Regions from separate parts of the Bacillus sp. DJP31 genome, predicted to be linked through region 1. Evidence: a T-box and tRNA genes for the amino acid it is inferred to sense, from the RefSeq annotation. Region 1 holds a T-box; the other holds one or more tRNA genes.
The links. A T-box is a leader RNA that pairs with one kind of tRNA and senses whether it is charged. The one in region 1 lies ahead of metG (methionine--tRNA ligase), so its partner is inferred to be a tRNA-Met.
Positions count from the first base shown of each region.

Region 2: it encodes a tRNA-Met, which carries the amino acid that the T-box ahead of metG (methionine--tRNA ligase) is inferred to sense. The anticodon was not compared.

Region 1 is NZ_JBMERO010000008.1:143,451-149,772, forward strand. Features, by position in the region: gene metG (methionine--tRNA ligase) at 1-1,563, opposite strand, end outside; T-box leader at 1,640-1,916, opposite strand; gene ACOI1C_RS09970 (hypothetical protein) at 2,064-2,504, shown strand; gene ACOI1C_RS09975 (hypothetical protein) at 2,740-2,997, shown strand; gene ACOI1C_RS09980 (YjcZ family sporulation protein) at 3,208-3,303, opposite strand; gene ACOI1C_RS09985 (class I SAM-dependent methyltransferase) at 3,458-4,174, shown strand; gene ACOI1C_RS09990 (hypothetical protein) at 4,318-4,617, shown strand; gene ACOI1C_RS09995 (cation:proton antiporter) at 4,687-5,916, opposite strand; gene ACOI1C_RS10000 (hypothetical protein) at 6,209-6,322, shown strand, end outside.
Region 2 is NZ_JBMERO010000041.1:408-6,729, forward strand. Features, by position in the region: gene ACOI1C_RS20975 (trans-sulfuration enzyme family protein) at 283-1,422, shown strand; tRNA gene ACOI1C_RS20980 (tRNA-Met) at 1,595-1,671, shown strand; tRNA gene ACOI1C_RS20985 (tRNA-Asp) at 1,683-1,758, shown strand; gene tsaE (tRNA (adenosine(37)-N6)-threonylcarbamoyltransferase complex ATPase subunit type 1 TsaE) at 2,139-2,612, shown strand; gene tsaB (tRNA (adenosine(37)-N6)-threonylcarbamoyltransferase complex dimerization subunit type 1 TsaB) at 2,593-3,291, shown strand; gene rimI (ribosomal protein S18-alanine N-acetyltransferase) at 3,305-3,775, shown strand; gene tsaD (tRNA (adenosine(37)-N6)-threonylcarbamoyltransferase complex transferase subunit TsaD) at 3,747-4,763, shown strand; gene ACOI1C_RS21010 (methyl-accepting chemotaxis protein) at 4,833-5,390, opposite strand; partial or broken gene ACOI1C_RS21015 (protoglobin domain-containing protein) at 5,619-6,146, opposite strand.

The DNA.
Region 1 (6,322 bases):
TATAGTAGTATTTGATGTTTGTATATACTTCCATGAAGGCTGTTCGTTCATATTTAGATACCCTCTTATTTGTTCTGTTGAGAAAGGTAAAAAGGGTGAAAGTAAATTTGATAGGTTTACAATCACTTGAACACAGGTATATAAGGTATTATGACAATCTATTTCATTCTCTATTGCTGTCACCCAAGGCTTTTGCAGATCAAAGTATTTGTTAGCACCTCGGATTAAGTCGAAAATCAATTCAATTGCAACTTTGCATTCTCCATTTTCAATTTTACTTCCTACAATCTTATATAGCTCGGTGATTCTCGCTTTTAATTTTAAATCCATTGTTCCTTGAGGAATCTTACTATCAAACGATTTCTCGATGAACTTCAGTGTACGATTGACAAAGTTCCCATAGGCACCAAGCAGTTCTCCATTGTGAGAGTGGACAAATTCTCTCCAAGAAAAGTCTGCATCTCTTTTCTCTGGAGCGTTTATGGTGACATAATAACGAATGGAGTCAGGGTGATAGTTTGAGAGTAGGTCTGGCAACCATACGGCATAATTTTTGCTCGTTGAAATTTTCTTACGCTCTAACGTTAAATACTCATTTGATATAATATGACTTGGTAACTTTAGCTTTTCTTTTCCTAATAGGAGCGCAGGCCAAATGATTGTATGAAACGGAATATTGTCTTTACCATGAACATAATAGGCCTTTCCTTCAGGAGCATCTGGATTCCAAAAACCTTCCCAATCCTTGTTCATGGTTTTCCCCCACTCAATGGAAGAGGATAAGTAACCTGATACGGCTTCAATCCAAACGTAGATTTTTTTATCCTCGAATCCCGCTACAGGGACAGAAATGCCGATAGAAAGATCCCTCGAAACAGCCCGGTCATGTAAGCCTTCTTTTAAATAGCGCTCTGTTAGATGAATGGCATTTTCTCTCCAAGTGCCATTTATCTTTGCTTCCTGAAGAAAGGCTTCCAGTTTCGTTTGAAATAATGATAAGGCGAAATAAAAATGCTCAGTATCCTTTACTGTTGGAGATTGACTACACAGTTTACATTTTCGATGTAGCAAATCCAGAGGATCCAAAATACTTGAACAGGTATCACACTGATCTCCTCTAGCCTCGGCGAGACAGTGAGGACATGTGCCTTCAACATATCGATCAGGTAAGAATTGATCGCACTCCTCACAAAACGACTGCTGCACCGTCTTTTTATAAATCAAGTTCTTATCAAGTAAATCTTTAAAAAGCTCCTGAACTACTTGGTGATGAGTCTCCTTATCTGTTCTAGAAAAGAGATCAAACGTAAACCCTAATTGCTCAAAACAATGGACGAACTCCTGGTGATAATAATCCGTTATCGTTGAAACATCCTTCCCTTCCTGTCTTGCACGAATCGCAATAGGTGTTCCGTTACAATCACTACCCGACACATACAAAACCTCCTCACCCTTTTGTCTATAATACCTAGCTACTATATCGCCTGGTAACAAACCTGCAATATGTCCCAAATGCAGCGATCCATTTGCATACGGCCAAGCTCCACCGATAAAAATACTCATTCAGATCTCCTCCTATTTCCCAATTTTTTTAGCACAAAAATACAAAAACCTCGCCCTTTAACAAGAAAGATTCTTGTTAAAGGACGAGGTTGGACGCTCGTGTTACCACCTTTATTTACTAATAGCTCACACTATTAGCCTCAACAGGTACAAAGAAGCTCTCAAAAAGAAACTTCTATACCGTGGCATTTGTAACGGATGCCAACTCCCGTTGCAGCCTACCTCCAGGAAATGTGGAATCGGTGCACAGCTCAGAGACCATTTTCCAACATGTGTTCTTTGCTTCTTTTCAGCTACCGAAGCTCTCTGTAAAAGACACGACCATATTGTACTTTTCTCATCATAGCGTTTTTAACATACTGCCAGAAAGTAAAAGAAGTTTCAAGTCTTTTTCGTATCTAAATTTGAATCTGAACAACACTGTTTAAATAATAATCTAAGCCACTCATAGTTTTTATGTTTCTACAGATAATATGTTTAATTTTATAATAGAGGGGAGCATGAATTTGATCAGACCAATGGCTTTTTTACTACTAATTGTATTCTTTTTTGGACCACAAATCACACTTGCTAATCAAACGTGTGATTTGCCTTGCTTCATTAAATCTTCTGAATGGGAGGTTCAAGTTAAAGAGCTAAGTCCAACTTCATCAAAGAATAGTTCTCTTTGGTTCCGTCTTGAAAATAATACAAAACCCAAAAAAAATGTCACTGTCCGGGCATTCCTTTCAAATCCTTTCCTCACCTATCAAATTCCACTTTTCAATGCAGTAGAAATTTCAGAACTCTCACCGAATACAGATTTTGTTTTCCAACATTATGAAAGGCACCCTTCCTCTAAGCAAATAGAAATCGAACTAACATGGAAATCCTATGACAAGCTCTTAACTGAAACCTTTCTCATTAACATGGGTAAGGACCCTTCCGATTTACCACATTAACATGTTTGGGAGCTCTCCCCCTCACATGCACCTAAGTGGTAAAGCGAATCTCTCAGATTACGTTAGGAATAAGATCTACTTCTATCAATCTGTTTTAATCGTTAGATGTATAGATGTATCTCAAACCTATACACTGGCAACAATGTTAAAGGCTGTTTTCGTAAACATTTCACATAAATCGTATTTTAAAAAAACAATTTTTTAGAAAAGAGCGATGTTAAAAAAGGAGGAGAACATGAATAGTCCACTTTACCAAATTGTTAATGTCATAGAAAACGATAATGTAGTAACTGTAAACTATCTCTGCAAAAACGATCCCATTCCATACTCATTATTTCAATGCTCATTTGAAACGGATGGCACAAATTATTCAATACAAGAAATCCTACAATACTGTTTAAAATCTGAAGATTATCTAGATATACGAGGTCTCTATTCTTCTGATTTGGAACAATCAATTGCCGAAAACTTAAGTAATCAAATCATGCAGTAGTTTCTATCTTAACCATAAGAGAATATTGACCATTACGCAGCAAAGGAGTGGAGGAAAAACCTCCACTCCTTTGCTGTCAACTAAGATAATACTATTTAATACAGGAAGTCCTAAAAGGCCTGCACAGAGTTACTTAATGCGAGGAACAAAACTCCACAACGTTTAAGTAGCAAAGAGCTGCCCCCCCTTTTTTTTGATTATGTTGTTAGATTAGTAACCAACGTATGCTGAACCTACGATTACTAAAAGAATGAACAATACAACGATTAATGCGAAACCACCTGCATAACCTACTCCTCCGCTCATGGTGACACCTCCCCTATGACTCAAAGTTAGACTATTCATCGAAAAAAAATATGTAAGGGCGAATACCCAGTTTCAAACATTTTCGCGAGGAAAACTTACCGATACCTGTTAGCATGCATATGCTTTAGAAGGACTTATAAAAAGGAGAAAAAAGATGAAATACACCTATTCAGATTTACTTGCAATGTTTGGAATTGGGGGGGCACATCCAGGTGGCCTAGCTTTAACAAGAGCTATTTTAAGTGAACTACCATTGAATCAAGATACCTATTTTCTAGAAGTTGGGTGTGGAACAGGGCAAACGACTGCTTATATTATGTCCAATCATCCTTGCAAATTGTTTGCAGTCGATAACCATCCACTAATGATTAGTAAAGCGAAAAAAAGACTGCAATTTGGGCATGAAAAAGTTGAATTGTTAGAGGCCAGTGCCGAGCAACTTCCTTTTAAGGATCAGATGTTTCATTATGTGCTTTCTGAGTCGGTGACTGTGTTTACAAATATAAAGGAATCTGTAAACGAATATTTTAGAATTTTAAAAAATAATGGGGAACTAATTCTAATAGAGATGACGTTAAATCAGCCATTAGATCAAGATGAGGCGAAGGAGTTGATACAGTTTTATAAACTGAATCAACTTAATACTGAAGCAGATTGGATTGATCTCCTAAAAGAAGCTGGATTTAAAGATGTCGTAGCACACACAATTGTCCTTGAAGAACTCCACCGAGAAGACCAGGACTTCACAGAATTTGATATGAGTGAAAATATAGATCATCAATTGTTTCACATACTTGATACTCATGAAAAACTGACACTTCAATACAGTAATAAACTAGGCTTCCGTGTATTTATCTGCAAAAAGCAGTAACTAGTCAAAAGTACAATCCCTAGCTCCCTTCTTATCATAAGTTAATAATGTAATAGGAAAAATTGGTTGTAAAATAGCCAACGTTTGCTTTTGCAAGGAAAGTAGTTTACCTACTTATTAGCTATGAGAAGGAGGTTAAGCAAATGTCTCAAGATATGTATGGAATGTGTTGTCGTTATCAAGGTAAAACGGTCCGCATCAACGAACACAATGGACGTAACCATGTTGGGCTAATTACTAGAGTTAGCCGAGATCGTGTGTTCATCGAGCCTGCTTCACAAAGAGGCGGTTTGGGTGGTTATGGATACGGTTTCTATGGTGGCAGATATGGTGGATATGGTGGTGGATATGGTGGCAGATATGGTGGATATGGCTATGGTGGATATGGTGTTGCACTAGGTGCAATCGCTGGTATCGCATTAGCTGGTCTCTTCTTTTGGTAAATCATTAGAGACTGTCCTCAATTCTATTAAAGCGATGGGGGCATCCCATCGCTTTAATTCATTTACCAATTAATCAGTCTGTTTTTCGTTTAGTATTCCTAGCTTCACTATCAACGGCTGGATTGAAAGACCTTGAATAATTAATGAGAACAACACTACACAGAAAGTAAGCAATAATACATCATCTCTTCCTTCAAAGCCGGGTGGCAGGCTTAAGGCCAAGGCGATCGATAAGCTTCCCTTTAATCCACCCCAATTTAAAATGATTTTATCTTTATTGGATAGATCTTTTAAAAATGCGGTACTTACATATAAGGCGATTGTTCGAGCTATTAGGACTAACAAAATGGCAAGCAAAATAATTCCCCATCTTCCTGATAGATCAATCTGTCTTATTTCTAGTCCAATCATTAAGAAAATAAGTGAATTGGCTATCAGAGTAATTGTATCCCAAAATGAATGAATGTTCGTATGTGTAAGCTCTGACATCCCAACCTTGGCTCCGTAGCTCCCAAACACTAAGCCGCCTGTCACTACTGCAATTACACCTGAAACATGAAAATGTTCTGAAATGAAATAGGATCCGAAAAACAGCAAGGCAGAGAAAGCAATCTCCAATGGATAATCATCATATATACGAATGATTTGTGAGAAGATCCAACCTAAAAGCAATCCAATTATTGTGCCTCCAATAACGAACTTTAGAAACAACAAAACTCCGCTACCTATACCAGCCCAACCCATTTCTATGTAGGTGATCAGGTAAACTGTTGAAATTTGAAAAAGGACAACGGCTATACCATCGTTAAATAAGGACTCACCCTCGATAGTCGTAGCTAATCTAGAAGGTACTCCTAATGTCTTGAAAATGGAAAGAACGCTGATTGGATCAGTTGCACTCATTAAAGCAGCAAAAGTAAAGGCTACCACTAAGGGCAAACCTAGTAAATAGTACCCTCCAAAACCAATTAATATAAACGACAATAGAGTACCACCCAATGCTAGTGCTAACACTGGTTTTCTCCTTTCAAGCAAGTGAGAAAACGGTAATTTAATCGATGCATCACCAAGAAGGATGGGTAAAAATAAAGAGATAATAATTGCTTGAAACACATGTGATTGCGTTATAAATTGCTCAGCTTCTTCAATAATAGCAATTTGAGTCGACCCAAGAAATAATCCTACTAAAACAAGGGCAATAGAATAGGGCTGTTTAATGAGTTTGGCTATTGCTATCACTGTAACTGAAATACCTAATAATAATAAAATTTGAATAAAGACTTCATTAAATTCGTGCATGTGCACCCTCCATCCATACGTTTCCATTTATTATTATAAATGAAAATCATCTATAAAGAAATGGAGGCCATTCATCTTCTTATGGACATTTAGTATGGTCACTTCGTGCAGATCTTCGCTTGTATTATTTAATGCTTAACGGAAAAATATAAAATGAAGTCAATAGAATGCCCAGTAAATATAAAATGGAAATATAGCTAAGAAAAAAATCTAATTACAGACAGCATACATATTTTTTTAAAACCTGCGAATCCTAACATAGTAAAATAAATAATATTCTGGAGGAATACTAATGCAAAAAAATGCAAGAGGCTATGTTCAGGATTCTGTTTCTGCTCTAAGTAATGCAAAAGAAAATTTACAAAATGCTTTAGGGACCGTTGAAAGGGAAACAAATCGAACTGAC
Region 2 (6,322 bases), on a different contig from region 1:
GCTAAAAGGAGCAAAGTAGGTAGAGGATGAAAGTGAGAGAAGACCGGAGCATACGATAGTACGTGAGAAGTGAATGAAATTTAAGAGTAGCTTCATCGCTAGACCTCTGGTGTCTGAGAAAGGGAAAAAAGTAATTAATCGGTAAAAAAAGGAAAATCTGAATTCCGAAAGAAATTATATTATAATTGAAATGAAGACTCCAATAATACCCAAACATATGATTGACTTTCCTGCTTTATAGGAGTAAAGTCAAATTAATATTTGACTGTGAGGGGATAAGCTTTGGATTTTTATACGAAAAATGTACATTTTTCTAAGAAGAAAGTTGAACCAATACATAGCAAGGTTACGCCAATTTATCAATCGTCTGCGTTTACGTTTAGGTCTCTAGAAGAATTAGAGGGTTATTATGAAGGAAAAGGTAATTATCTCTATTCTCGAGTTGGAAATCCCAATACGGATGAACTAGGATATGGTGTTGCGTCATTAGAAGGGGCTGAGACTGGAGTGGCTACTTCTTCGGGTATTTCCGCTATTTTGGTGAGCATACTAGCCGTTGCAGTCTCTGGTGATCATATTATTGCAAATGAGGATCTGTACGGTGGCACCTTTCAATTAATTGCTAAAGAACTACGAGATGCTGGAATAGAATCATCATTTGTTTCGTTCTTGGACAAGCAACATATTAGAAATGCAATTAAGGGAAATACAAAGGTTATCTACAGTGAATCGGTTACAAACCCATTACTTCGTGTTGAGAATATTAGTCAAATTGTTGAGATTGCTAGAGAGTTCAACTTAGTCTCTATAATTGATAATACTTTTGCTACTCCACTAATGTGTAGGCCTTATTTAGATGGAATTGATTTAGTTGTTCACAGTGCAACCAAGTATATAGGTGGTCACAGTGATGTTACGGCTGGTGTTGTTGTTGGAGGCACTCAGCTAATGGAAAAGGTCAGTCAAAAACTAGTTAATTTGGGTGCCAATTTGAGTCCTTTTGAAAGCTGGCTTGCTTGTCGAGGGTTAAAAACCATGAGTATTCGAATGGAGAGACAAGCGATGAACGCTGCTCACCTTGCGGAGGGATTAGTTGGGGTTTTTGGGGTCAAGAGAGTGTTTTATCCTGCTAATTTATCGATAAATGGAAATGGGGCAATGGTTACCATTGAGTTAGATACGAATCAATGTGATATGAGAAATTTTTTTGGATCACTCCAGTGGGTTAAGATTGTTCCTACACTTGCAGGAATTGAGACAACTGTTTCCTATCCTATCGCTACTTCGCATCGTGCCCTCTCAGAAGAAGCATTGGAGTCCTTGGGAATTACAGAAGGATTAGTGCGTATTTCCGTTGGTATAGAGCGAGATGATGATATAATTTCTGTTTTCAAAGAGGCGATAAAAGAGTCGATTAAATAAAATCGACTTTTCTCTTTCCTTTTTAATATTGTTATGGTATAATTATTTTTGTAGCCTTTTTAATTCCTGCATTTACTAATAAAAAGACTTTTGCATACTGATTTGTTCTTTAATACGTATGGTCGTCTAAGTAGAATAAAATGCATTCAGAGCAACATCATACTAATATTATCGCGGGGTGGAGCAGTCTGGTAGCTCGTCGGGCTCATAACCCGAAGGTCGTAGGTTCAAATCCTGCCCCCGCAACCAAATTACATAATGGTCCCGTGGTGTAGCGGTTAACATGCCTGCCTGTCACGCAGGAGATCGCGGGTTCGAATCCCGTCGGGACCGCCATTTCTCAAACGAAACAAGTGCTTTCGTTTTTTTTATTTGCTTTTTTAGACCAAACATAAGAAAATGATATAATACCCTTAGGATAAAACCTAAGGTCTTTTTGTTTTACAAAACCATGAGATATTATATTTGTTACGAGTACCTTAGGAGACTCATCAACAGGTTTACATATCCTGTTAAGTGAGAAAGATATTGAGAAGTACTTTCTACTCTTAATTTAGTATTTTATTTAATAAGCAAATGTTTCGGCTAATTTAGAAATATCTTTAGGATAAAATTAGGAATCTTGAAAAAGGCTCTGTAAGTTTTTTTGAAGAAAGTTGAACAAATTACTGAGCGGAATAAAAAGGGGTTTAATCATTTTAATCATGGGGAATCGAATGAAAAAGTATGAGTGGATAACAAATAATGAAGAAGAAACGATGAGCCTTGCTTTTCAAATTGGGAAATTAACAAAACCAAGAGATGTCTTTTTATTGGAGGGCGACTTAGGTGCGGGAAAGACAACCTTTACCAAAGGGCTTGCTAAGGGCTTAGATGTAACTAGAACCATCAATAGTCCAACCTTCACGATCATTAAAGAGTATGCAGGTCGACTCCCCCTCTATCATATGGATGTATATCGTGTACAGGATTCATTTGAGGATCTAGGCTTTGATGAGTATTTTAATGGTGAAGGTGTGACCGTAGTGGAGTGGGCACACTTAATACTAGATCAGCTCCCCTCTGAACAAGCGAAAATAATGATTACTAGAGAAAATGATAGCAGGCGGAAAATAGTTATTGAAGCAACTGGGCAAAGATATGAAGAATTGATCAAGGAGTTAATGGCAAATGAAGATACTATCGATTGATTCGTCTACTTATGTAATGGGGGTTTCCCTTTCAGAAGATGAGCAGGTCATCGGAGAATACATAACCAATGTAAAAAAAAATCATTCGATCCGATTGATGCCTGCGATTCAGCAAGTTATGAGTGATTGTGATATTACACCTAACATGCTTCATAGAATTGTAGTGGCAAAGGGACCTGGTTCTTATACAGGTGTGAGAATTGGTATTTCTATAGCAAAATCATTGGCTTGGAGTTTAAATATACCCCTAATTGGAGTTTCAAGCTTGGAGCACTTGGCTTGGAACGGCAAGGATTTTAACGGGTATGTTTGCCCTTTAATGGATGCTAGAAGAAACCAATTGTACACAGGCTTGTATCGGTTCAATGGGGAAGTAATGATTCCCTCAATTGAAGACCAAAACATCCTAATTGATGATTGGTTAGAGAAGTTGAAAGGGCTACAAGAGCCTATTTTATTTATTGGAGCAGATCTACCCATGCATCAATCCATTATACAGCTGCATTTAGGAGAACAAGCCGTATTTTCTCCTTATATTGATTGGAATCCAAGACCATCGTTACTCGCTTATATCGGGTTAAGAAAAGAAGCAGAGCCCTTACACTCCTTTGTACCAAGCTATCTTCGTTTAGCAGAAGCTGAAGCGAACTGGTTGGCTTCCAATGAGTCATCTCATTAAGGAGGTTAGAGAAATGTATATATCTTATAGATTAATGACCTCAGCAGATATTGATCAAATCATGGTGATAGAGCTTGCTTCATTTGCGGTGCCTTGGAGCCGTGAAGCATTTTATAATGAGATGGTAAATAATCCTTATGCGACTTATGTTGTCATGCAGGAACGTGACCAAATCATTGGGTATTGTGGATTGTGGGTTGTACTAGAAGATGCACATGTTACAAACATTGCGGTTCTCCCTGCATATCGGGGAAGGAAGCTAGGTGAAGGACTATTGAATCAATCAATGGAGCTCGCAAAAGCATTAGGTGCAGAGCGATTATCATTAGAGGTACGAGTTTCAAATACGGTGGCTCAATCGCTATATCGTAAAATAGGATTTGAAAATGGAGGCATCCGAAAAAATTATTATTCAGATAATGGCGAAGATGCCTTAGTTATGTGGGTGAATATACATGAAACATCAGATCATATTAGGAATTGAAACAAGCTGTGATGAAACGGCTGTTGCCATAGTTAAGGATGGAAGAGAAATTCTTTCAAATGTAGTGGCCTCTCAAATTGAGAGCCATAAACGATTTGGTGGAGTAGTCCCTGAGATTGCATCAAGACATCATGTGGAGCAACTAACGATAGTACTAGAAGAAGCAATAAAGGAAGCCAATGTTACGTTTGAAGATATTGACGGCATTGCCGTAACTGAAGGTCCTGGGTTAGTTGGAGCTTTGTTAATTGGAGTTAATGCGGCGAAGGCCATTTCATTTGCACATAACATTCCACTTATTGGTGTTCACCACATTGCAGGCCATATATATGCCAATCGCTTTGTAACAGAATTTACTTTCCCATTACTAGCATTGGTTGTCTCTGGTGGACATACTGAGTTGATATTGATGAAAGAACACGGCTCGTTTGAGGTAATTGGGGAGACAAGGGATGATGCGGCTGGTGAGGCCTACGACAAAGTGGCGAGAACCTTAAACCTACCATATCCAGGTGGGCCACACATAGATCGTTTAGCACATGTTGGCGAAGTGACCATTAAGTTACCGCGAGCGTGGTTAGAACCAGATTCTTATGATTTTAGCTTTAGTGGATTAAAGTCAGCGGTAATTAATACACTTCATAATGCGAAACAGCGCGAGGAAGAGATCAAGCCAGAGGACTTAGCTGCTAGCTTTCAAGAAAGTGTCATTGATGTGTTAGTAACGAAAACGATGAGAGCAACAAAAGAATATGGGGTGAAGCAAGTCCTACTTGCTGGTGGAGTTGCTGCAAATAAAGGCCTTAGGTCTAGTCTCGAGTCTAAATTTCAGGAGCTTCAACATGTCGAGCTAGTCATGCCACCACTATCATTATGCACAGATAATGCAGCTATGATTGCGGCAGTTGGAAGCATAGCCTATGAAAAGGGAAAACGGGCTCAATTAGACATGAATGCAAACCCAGGACTAGAATTAAAATCTTTTTAAAGAAAAAACACACCTTCTATTGATGAATCCATACTACAAGATGGGGTTCATAAGAAAGTGTGTTTTTATTTATTTGCCCTTAGGTTCAATACTTTGTTCAGCAGTATTCAGGAGTTCAGTAGCTAAGTGAGATAAAGAACCTGTGGATATGCTCATTTCTTGAATAGAATCGACAATGGAATCAAGATCTGTTTTATTTCGATTGAATAATTCGATATATTGATCAATCTCCATTTTTACCGTAACAAAACCACTCTTTACATTATTAATTTTTTGAAAGGAGGCTGTTGTTTTATCATTCATGACTACCATTTGTTCTACTAGATTTGAAACGGTGTTATGACTTTCAACTGTTAAGGAATGAATATTGTTGCTTATTCCTTTTGATCCTTCAGCAAGCTTACGAACTTCACTTGCTACAACGGCAAATCCTTTTCCGTGCTCACCAGCACGAGCAGCTTCGATTGAAGCATTTAAGGCTAATAAATTGGTTTGATCCGCAATGGACTCGATTTCTTTTGTCATACTAGTAATGTTTTCGGAAATTTTCTTTAAAGAATTCATACTTGTAATAGATTCGTGCACTTGAGTTATGACTTCATTGAAGGAGTGTAGCATTTGATCCATTTGTTGTTCGTTTTGATTGGTTAAGGTAACTAGATTTTGACTGCTTTTTTGTGTATGTTCTGTTTCTTTTCTAACTTGCTGTGCACGGTTACTTGTTTCTTGAAGGGAAGCCTCTGTTTGTTCGACGGAAGCTGCGACTTCTTGGCTAATAATTGTTAGTTCTTTTTGAAGTGCCTTATTTCTATCGTTTAATTCATTAACCTCTTGGATACGCCTGTTTACATAATGTCCAGCGACTAATTGTGCATCAAAATTTAATACATGAGTAACAGATAGCAATACTTTTGTCAGTTGTGCAGGATCCGATTGAAAGTGTTCAACAAGCTTTGGTAATACAAGCGTTTGAACGGCTGAATAGGTAGCAAGGAACCAATCAAGTGGCAAGCTTTGTTTATTATGTGTTGCCCCAATTCGTGAGCGCATTTGTAGGTATTCTTCGTTGATGTCTCCACTAAAAACACTTCTAAAATAAGCAACAAAAACAGCCTTTAAGCGTTCTCTTGTAGTCTTTTCTGCAATCATTGTTAGGGTTTTACTTTCATATAAATGATCCAATACTTTTTCTAAAACTTCATCTAAAACAGCAAGAATAGCAGGCTGAATCTCTTTTAAAGTTTGTAGGTGCTCAGAATGGAAGTCCATATATCGTAAACGCTCGGATAATTCAGGCTGACTTAATTGAATAACCTTTTTATGCTCATATTCCATTGTTGCTATATAACTTTGTTGCTTAGCTTGTAACTTCTTGAACAACATTTAAATTCCCCCTAGTGTCTAACATTTTAATAATATCATAGATGATAGAGTATGTTTTATCAATTTTCAATGTGTTGAAATAAAGAGAATATTGTCGATTTCCTGTGGGTATGTGGAAAAGTAGATGTGCATTATGTGGATAAGACTAAATAGCCCTTTATAGACAGCTGTTGATA